DNA from 2 places in the Arthrobacter glacialis genome. Region 2 is predicted to be linked to the other one. Evidence: predicted binding sites of a transcription regulator. Region 2 holds the regulator's gene; the other holds the start of a gene.
What was found. The regulator HrcA, encoded in region 2, represses chaperone genes, less so after heat shock. The targets are predictions, from matches to a motif close to TTNGCACTCGNNNNNNNCGAGTGCNAA.
Positions count from the first base shown of each region.

Region 1: a site for HrcA is predicted at 2,068-2,094, ahead of groES (co-chaperone GroES). Genes of this name have one in related genera too.

Region 1 covers NZ_PPXB01000013.1:82,107-86,499, forward strand. The annotation lists gene CVS28_RS15080 (ABC transporter permease) at 1-719, opposite strand, end outside; gene CVS28_RS15085 (ABC transporter ATP-binding protein) at 716-1,591, opposite strand; gene CVS28_RS15090 (hypothetical protein) at 1,697-2,026, shown strand; gene groES (co-chaperone GroES) at 2,265-2,561, shown strand; gene groL (chaperonin GroEL) at 2,655-4,262, shown strand; gene CVS28_RS15105 (DUF389 domain-containing protein) at 4,355-4,393, opposite strand, start outside.
Region 2 covers NZ_PPXB01000007.1:171,175-175,567, forward strand. The annotation lists gene CVS28_RS10830 (16S rRNA (uracil(1498)-N(3))-methyltransferase) at 14-790, opposite strand; gene dnaJ (molecular chaperone DnaJ) at 796-1,932, opposite strand; gene hrcA (heat-inducible transcriptional repressor HrcA) at 1,966-2,979, opposite strand; gene CVS28_RS10845 (DUF3097 domain-containing protein) at 3,231-4,079, shown strand; gene CVS28_RS10850 (DUF4870 domain-containing protein) at 4,135-4,393, shown strand, end outside.

The DNA of each region.
Region 1 (4,393 bases), on a different contig from region 2:
TCCCACGCACCAGAGGGTTCGGCGGCCTCGAAGGAGGCTGGCAGGAACACGCTGCGCATGCCTTGAGCCATCCATTTCAGCGGAAAAATACTGGCAAAGTTCTGCAGCCAGCCCGGCAACTGCGAGAAGTTCAAGTACACGCCTGAGATGAATTGCAACACCAACACCAGCGGGATGATCACTGCCGTGGCCGACTTTCCAGTCCGCGGCAGTGCCGAGAGGGCAATACCCAAAACGCAACTGGTGATGACACCAAAGAGAAACACCCACGCAAACGTCAACCATTTGCTGGGTTCACTGGGCAGCTCCACGTTGAAGGCGACCCGGGCCACAAGCAGCAGCAATGCCACCTGAAACACTGAACTGAGCAGGACCATGCCGATCTTGCCCATGAAATAGGAAAACACCGGCAGGGGAGTGCCGCCCAGGCGTTTGAGCGTGCCGTCACCCTTTTCTGCTGCAATGTCCACCGCGAGGTTTTGCACCCCGCTGAGCAACATGCCCGCGGCCACCATGCCGGGCACATAGAACGACGCCACAGTGATGCCGCCGCTGCCATCGGGAGCCGTGCCGATGTTACCGCTGGTGCTGAAGGCCACGGCAAAGATGGACAACATCATGATGGGAAACAGGAACGTGAAGAACACGGTATCGCCCTGGCGGAAGTACACCTTGAGCTCGTAGCCGATGCGAGAGGTGCCTAGTTGCAGGGTTCTCATGCGTTCTCCTCCGCAGTCTTGAGCGCGGTGGAATGGTTGCCCACCATGTCCAGATAAATGTCCTCGAGGCTGGGTCGGGTGATTTCCAGCCCGTCCACCTCGCCTCCTGCCTCGGCGTACAGCCGAGCAGCGAGTGCCGCCGGTTCGGCTGTGCGCTCACTACGTACGACGCCGTCCTGCCGCCACCGCACCAGCGGCACCCTCGCGCTGGCCCCGCCAATAGCGTCGATGGGGCCGATGTCCACAAGTTTGCCGCCCACAATGACTCCTGCCCGATCGGCCAACGTTGCCGCCTCATCCAAGTAATGGGTGGTGAGCAAGATGGTGGTGCCTTCGGCCTTGAGCTGGTTGATCAAGTCCCAAAATTGTCGCCGGGCTTCCGGATCAAAGCCGGTGGTGGGCTCGTCCAAGAACAAAAGCTTGGGCCTGCCAATAATGCCCAGGGCCACATCAACCCGTCGGCGCTGCCCGCCGGAGAGTTTGCTGATGCGAGTTTTAGCTTTGCTGCCCAGACCCACAGCCTCAATGACGTCAGAAACGTTGCGTGGATGCGGATAGTAGCCGGCGAAATGAGTCAGCTGCTCCACGACGCTGACATTGCCGCTCTCCCCAGTGGATTGCAAAACAATGCCCAGTTGCGCCTTCCAGTCCAGCCCCCCGCGGGCTGGCTCCACGCCGAGGACATGAACATCACCGCTGGTCTTGTTGCGGTAGCCTTCCAAGATTTCAATCGTGGTGCTCTTGCCCGCACCGTTGGGCCCGAGCAAGGCAAATGTCTCGCCCTCATGAATGTCGAAGCTGATGCCGTCCACGGCTTTGAAGCTGCCATAGAACTTTTGGAGGTCACGCACCTGCACGGGGCTCGTTGTCATAGCTTTATCCTGACATCTTTGCTGAAGACACCAAAAGAGGTTTAGGCATAATGCGACGCGCCAGGCTGGCCAGCATGATCCGATTCCGGGACTGCTGCTCCAACCGTGGCGACTTCGAAGGCTCAGTTTTCCTCGCCGTCTGCAGTACCGCCGGCATCCAGCGCGGCGCCGCTGACACCCCAAGAGCAAGTGGCTCTCAACACGGAACTCATTGGTGCGGCCATGAACAATGATTCTGCCTCGTTGGTGGCCCTGCTGGCCGACGGCGCCAACGTCAACCTGGCCGACGCGAACGGCGTCACCGCGGTGCACTCAGGGGCAGGGATATGCGGCCGTGAGTGCGCAGCTGATGCGACTTCCAGCGTCAGAAGTCGCATCAGCTGCGCACTCACGATGAATGCGTGCCCCGGGGCGGGCGCCAAAGGTGCGCCGTGAGCGAAACCAGGCCCGCCGGCGTCGCACTTTTAAGCCAAAAGCTGGCACTCGCCTTGACCGAGTGCTAATCAATTCCATAGAGTCAGGGTTAGCACTCTCACCCCGAGGGTGCTAACTTGCTTATCTTTTTGGCCATGGGAGCAACACCGGCACCGCGACGACGGTTGGGGCTCCTGATAAACATGGTGAAGAAGACTGCCAGCCATCCAAAGAATTTACGTGTGAAGGAGAGGTCCGAGTGTCGGTCTCTATTAAGCCTCTTGAGGATCGTATTGTTGTTCGCCAGCTCGAAGCAGAGTTGACTACCGCTTCCGGTCTGGTAATCCCGGACACTGCCAAGGAAAAGCCCCAGGAGGGCGAAGTTGTGGCAGTTGGACCCGGCCGCGTTGACGACAACGGCAACCGTGTCCCGATCGATGTTGCCGTTGGCGACGTCGTCATCTACTCCAAGTACGGTGGAACTGAAGTGAAGACCGGTGGCGAAGAGCTGCTGGTTCTCTCGGCCCGCGACGTACTGGCCATCGTCGTTAAGTAACGACTTTTGCTCAAGTAACCACTTTGTAAAGCCCCGCGACCGGGACCGTTCTAGGTCACGAACGCGGGGTCTTTGCGTGAAAGGACACAACGCATGGCTAAGCAGCTTGCATTTAACGACAGCGCACGGAAGGCCCTTGAGGCCGGCATCGACAAGCTTGCCGACACCGTCAAGGTGACACTTGGCCCGCGCGGTCGCAACGTAGTACTGGACAAGAAGTGGGGCGCTCCCACCATCACCAACGACGGCGTCACGATCGCCCGCGAGGTGGAGCTGGAAGACCCGTACGAGAACCTCGGCGCACAGCTGGCCAAGGAAGTTGCCACAAAGACCAACGATGTTGCTGGCGACGGCACCACCACGGCCACCGTCTTGGCGCAGGCACTGGTCAAGGAAGGCCTGCGCAACGTTGCCGCAGGTGCGGCTCCCGGCGAGCTCAAGCGCGGCATCCAGGTTTCCGTTGAAGCCATTGCCAAGCGCCTGCTGGAGAACGCCCGCCCGGTTGAGGGTGGACAGGTTGCAGAAGTTGCCGCCATCTCCGCTCAGAGCCAGGAAATCGGCGACCTGCTCGCCGAGGCATTCGACAAGGTTGGCAAGGATGGTGTGATCACCATCGAGGAATCCTCCACCACCTCCACCGAACTGGTCCTCACCGAGGGCATGCAGTTCGACAAGGGTTACCTGTCCCCGTACTTCGTCACCGACGCGGAACGCCAGGAAGCTGTCATGGAAGATGCACTGGTTTTGATCAACCAGGGCAAGATCTCCAGCCTGCAGGAATTCCTGCCGCTGCTTGAAAAGGCACTTGCTGCCAACAAGCCGCTGTTCATCATTGCTGAAGACGTTGACGGCGAGGCTCTGTCCACGCTGATCGTCAACCGCTTGCGCGGCACCTTGAACGTTGTTGCTGTCAAGGCTCCGGGCTTCGGCGACCGCCGCAAGGCCATGCTGCAGGACATTGCGATCCTGACTGGCGCACAGGTTGTCTCCGCGGAGATCGGCCTTTCTCTGGACCAGGTTGGCCTTGAAGTACTGGGTACGGCTCGCCGCATCACGGTCACCAAGGACAACACCACCATCGTTGACGGTGCCGGTACAGCTGTTGAAGTTGCCGACCGCGTAGCCCAGCTGCATGCTGAGCTCAAGCGCACCGACTCCGACTGGGACAAGGAAAAGCTGCAGGAACGCCTGGCCAAGCTGGCTGGCGGCATCGGTGTAATCAAGGTTGGCGCAGCCACCGAGGTTGAGCTGAAGGAAAAGAAGCACCGCATTGAGGACGCAGTGTCCGCAACGCGTGCCGCTTTGGAAGAAGGCATTGTTGCCGGTGGCGGTTCCGCACTGGTTCAGGCCGCCAAGGCTCTCGACGAGGATGCCACTGTTGCAGCCCTGACCGGTGACGCAGCAACTGCTGTTGAATTGGTCCGCAAGGCTGTTGCCCAGCCGCTGCGCTGGATCGCCCAGAACGCTGGCCACGACGGCTACGTTGTGGTGCACAAGGTTGGCGAACTCGAAGACGGCTTCGGCTTCAACGCGGCCACCGGCGAGTACGAAAACCTGGTCAAGGCCGGCGTCATCGACCCGGTCAAGGTCACCCGTTCGGCCCTGCGCAACGCAGCCTCCATCGCGGCTTTGGTGCTCACCACCGAAGTCCTCGTGACGGACAAGCCCGCCGAGGCAGAAGAAGCCGGGCACCAGCACTAACGCCAGCTGCTCCCGTTTCAGAAATGCCGCCGTTTGCGCATTTTGCCACCGATATACCGGTGGCATTTTGCGGGAACGGCGGCATTTTCGCTCTAACGCCGGAAAGTGCGGCGAGCTCCCAGCCGGGGCAG
Region 2 (4,393 bases):
GAGCGGTTGTGGCCTACCAGCGGCCCAGTTCTTGGCTGAGCAGTACCACTGCGGCCGGTCCGGCCGTGGAGGATCTCAACACGTGATGACCCAACAGGGCGGTCTGCGCCCCTGCTTGACGGAACGCGTGCACCTCTGCGTCGCTCATGCCGCCTTCCGGTCCCACGATCATCAGAAGCTGCAAGGGTGCGGGCGATTCTGTGGGCGCCTGTGCAGCCGTCCAGGCACGAGCCACCACAGCCAGTGATTCGGTGGCGTCTTCATGCAGGATCAGGGCGAGGTCGGCCGCCTTGATCAGTTCGCAGATGCCGGCGGTACCGACCAGCGCACCGACCTGTGGAATGGTGGCCCGACGGGCTTGTTTGGCCGCGGCAGCAACCACCTGGCGCCACTTCTCCGGGCCCTTGACTGCCTTGTCCATTTTCCATCGCACAATGGATCGCTCAGCTTGCCACGGAACTACGGCATCGATTCCCAGCTCGGTGGCGGTTTCGATGGCCAGTTCATCCCTGTCCCCCTTGGCCAGCGCCTGAATCAGCGTGAACTGAACGTTGTGCGCGGGTTCGGCCATAACGGCAGCAACCTCAACGTTCAGCACACCCTTCTCGGCTCCGGTGACTGAACAGACAAGACGCAACCCTGCGCCGTCGCACACGTCAACGGGCTCACCGACAGTGAGCCGCTTGACGGTGACGGCATGTTTGCCCTCGGCACCATCCAAGGAAAACGTGGCACCCGGGCCGAGACCGGCAAGTTCGGCGGGCGTGGCATAGAAGACAGGGTTGCTCATGGGCGTTAGAGGTTGCCGAGCTTGTCGCGGAGTTTGGCGAACATGCCGCCGCTGGAGACCAGCTTGCCTTCGGTGAATGTTTCACCGCGCAAGGCGGCCAGCTGCTTCAGGAGCTCCTCCTGGGCGGCGTCCACCTTGGTGGGTGTTTCCACATGGATGTGCACCTTGAGATCGCCGCGGCCAAAGCCGCGCAGATGGGTCACACCCAGGCTGCGCAAGTTGATGATCTCCCCGGCCTGGGCTCCCGGCTTGATGCTGATGGGCTGTTCGCCGTCGAAGGTTTCAAAGGTCAGCTCAGTGCCCAACGCAGCAGCCGTCATGGGCACGCTGAGGGTGGCGTGCAGGTCATCGCCTTCGCGCAGGAAGTTGGGGTCGTTGTTGACCTTCATCTCCACGTAGAGGTCACCCGCCGGTCCACCAGCCGGACCGGCCTCGCCCTGGTGAGCCAACTGAATGCGGGTGCCTGTGCTGACGCCTGCCGGGACCTTGATGGTGAAGCTGCGGCGGTCACGCACGCGGCCCTCACCCATGCACTCGTTGCATGGGTCAATGATCATGGTGCCAAAGCCCTGGCAGGAGTTGCAGGTGGCCAGCGTCATGACATTGCCCAGGATGGAGCGCACGGGGCGCTGGATCTGGCCGCTGCCGTGGCAAACATCGCACGTGGTGGGTGAAGTGCCCGGACGGCAGCAGCTGCCCTCACAGGTGCCACAAGTGATGGCCGTGTCAATTTCGAGTTTCTTGTTGACGCCGAACACTGCCTCTTTCAAGTCAATGCGGACAGTGATGAGGGCATCCTGGCCGCGTCGCATGCGCGACGCCGGACCACGCCCACCACCGCCTCCACTGCCGCCAAAGAACGTCTCGAAGATGTCCTGGAAGGCGAAACCCTGGCCGTCAAAGTTGCCGCCACCGCCACCGTTGTCATTGCCGTTCTCATTGCCCGTGGTGTCATAGACCCGCCGCTTTTGCGGGTCGGAGAGGACCTCGTAGGCGTGTGTCACAGCCTTGAATCGGTCCTGGGCATCCGGGGCGTCATTGACGTCGGGGTGGAGCTTACGCGCCAGCTTGCGGTAAGCCTTCTTGATCTCCTCGGCGGTCGCGTCGCGGGCGACGCCCAATGAATCGTAGTGATTGCTCAAAGTGTTGCTCTCTTTAGTGGAATCGGTGGCCGCTTAGCCGGCCAAAATTCTAGACAGGTACTGTGCCACGGCACGCACGCTGGACATGGTGTTGGGGTAATCCATCCGGGTTGGGCCCACAATTCCGAGCTTGGCTGTTTCGCCCGGCCCGTAACTGGTCGCCACAACTGACGCCTCGGCCAACGAATCGTGCGGGTTCTCACGGCCAATGACCACTGACATGCCCAAGGAATCTTGTGCCATCGCCTCCAAAAGGCGCAACAACACAACCTGTTCCTCCAAGGCATCAAGGACAGGGCCAATGCTGAGTGGGAAGTCATTGTTGGACCTGGCCAAATTGGCCGTCCCAGCCATAACAATCTTGTCTTCCCGGGCATTCCCGGCCAACAGCACCAAACCCTGGGCCAGGCGCACCGCAGGTCCATGCTCGGAAGGCTGGACTGTGGGCGGGATCCTGACAACCGCCTCGGGCAGGCTTGCCACGGTCACCCCGTGCAGGCCACCCAAAAACACTTGCCGCAGCCCAGCCAGCATGGCGTCATCAACGTTGGCTCCGACGTCGATCACGTTTTGCTCAACCTTGCCGGACGCCAAAATGAGAACGACAAGCACCTGGCGTGCAGCCAACGAAACAAATTCAATGTGGCGCACCGTGGCTCCGGCCGAGCGTGGGTACTGCACCACAGCCACCTGGTTGGTCAGCTGGGCCAAGGTCCGCACTGTCCGTTCCAGGACATCGTCAAGATCAGTGGAGCCCTCCAACAGCACGGCAATGGCGCGGCGTTCGGCGGCAGAAAGCGGTTTGACCGCGGACAGCTGGTCAACAAAAAGCCTGTAGCCCTTGTCGGTGGGAATGCGCCCGGAGCTGGTGTGCGGGGCGGCGATCAGGCCTTCTTCTTCCAGCGCTGCCATGTCATTGCGGATGGTGGCGCTGGAGACGCCCAAATGATGCCGCTCAACCAACGCTTTGGAGCCAACAGGTTCGCGTGTGTGTACGTAGTCTTCAACAATGGCCCGCAGGACCTCCAACTTCCGTGGTTCACTCATACCTGTCACCTCCTTCTCAATGTCACACAAACGCCTTGCTTGCACTGGGTGTGCTGCCGGCTGTGGCAGCACAAGGACGTTAGCACTCTACCCAACCAAGTGCTAAGTCTAATACTTTTTCTGCCGCCCCTCCCGTGCCTCTGTGGCCATGGTGAACCGGATATTGTGCCCTTGAAGCGGTTAGCATGGATTTTCACAGTTGCAGCGTTCGCCATGAGCGTTGCCCCAAGAATGAAGAGTCAGGTTTTAGCGTGGAATTCAACCAGTGGGGCCCCCAAGATTTGAGCCCACCTCCCGCCCGTACCCTGCCGAAGGTGGAAGCCGTTTCCGGGCTTGTGGTGGAGGACCAGCAAACCGGTTGGGTGGGCGCGGTGGTCAGATTGGAAAAGTCCGGCGGCATGCACATTGTGGAGCTTGCCGACAGGCGCGAGAAAATCCGGGCCTTCCCCTTGGGATTTGGTTTCCTCTATGAAGGCGCGGCCGTTGAGCTCATCGCCCCGCGCGTTGTGGCCACCCAGCAAACCCTGCGCACCGCCTCCGGTTCGGTGAAAGTTGCCAACAGCCGCGCCAAAGTGGCCAAGGCCAGTCGTATCTGGGTGGAGGGCAAGCACGACGCCGAACTCGTTGAGAAAGTCTGGGGGGACGATTTGCGCGTTGAAGGGATTGTGGTGGAGCCCCTGCGCGGCATCGATGACTTGGCGGCAGCCGTGGCGGATTTCTCCCCCGGCCCCAACCGCCGTTTGGGCATTTTGGTGGACCACTTGGTGCCGGGGTCCAAGGAATCGCGCATTGTGGCCAATCTCATGAAGTCACCCGGCACACACAACAACGTTTTGGTGGTGGGCCACCCGTACGTGGATGTGTGGCAGGCCATCAAACCAGCCACCTTGGGCATTCCCGCCTGGCCAGTTATCCCGAGATCAATGGAATGGAAGCTGGGCATCCTCAAAGCTTTTGGCTGGCCCCACAGCACAGCTGAGGACATTGGTTTGGGGTGGCAGCGGCTGCTGTCACGGGTGAATTCTTACGCCGATCTGGAGCCTTCGTTGCTGGGCCGGGTGGAAGAAGTGATTGACTTCCTCACGGCACCCGTATCCTAGAGAGTGGCCAGCGATATGTTGGCCAGCAGTTTCGCTTGTTGAAAGGCCAGTCATTGTGAGTCATCCGGTAAACCAGCAGAATGGTTCGACCAAGCCGCCGCTGACCCCCTCAGAGGACAAGCAGTGGGCGTTCATGGCCCATTGCGGCGGTATTCTGGGCTGCATTCCGGCATTGCTGATCCACAGGTATGTGGCGCCCCGCGGCCCGTTCACCGCCCAGGAATCCCTGGAAGCCTTGAACTTCACTTTGCCGCCCACGGCCCTGGCGATACTCCTGAATCTGTTGGGATTCATTTTCACGTTCTTCAACCCGC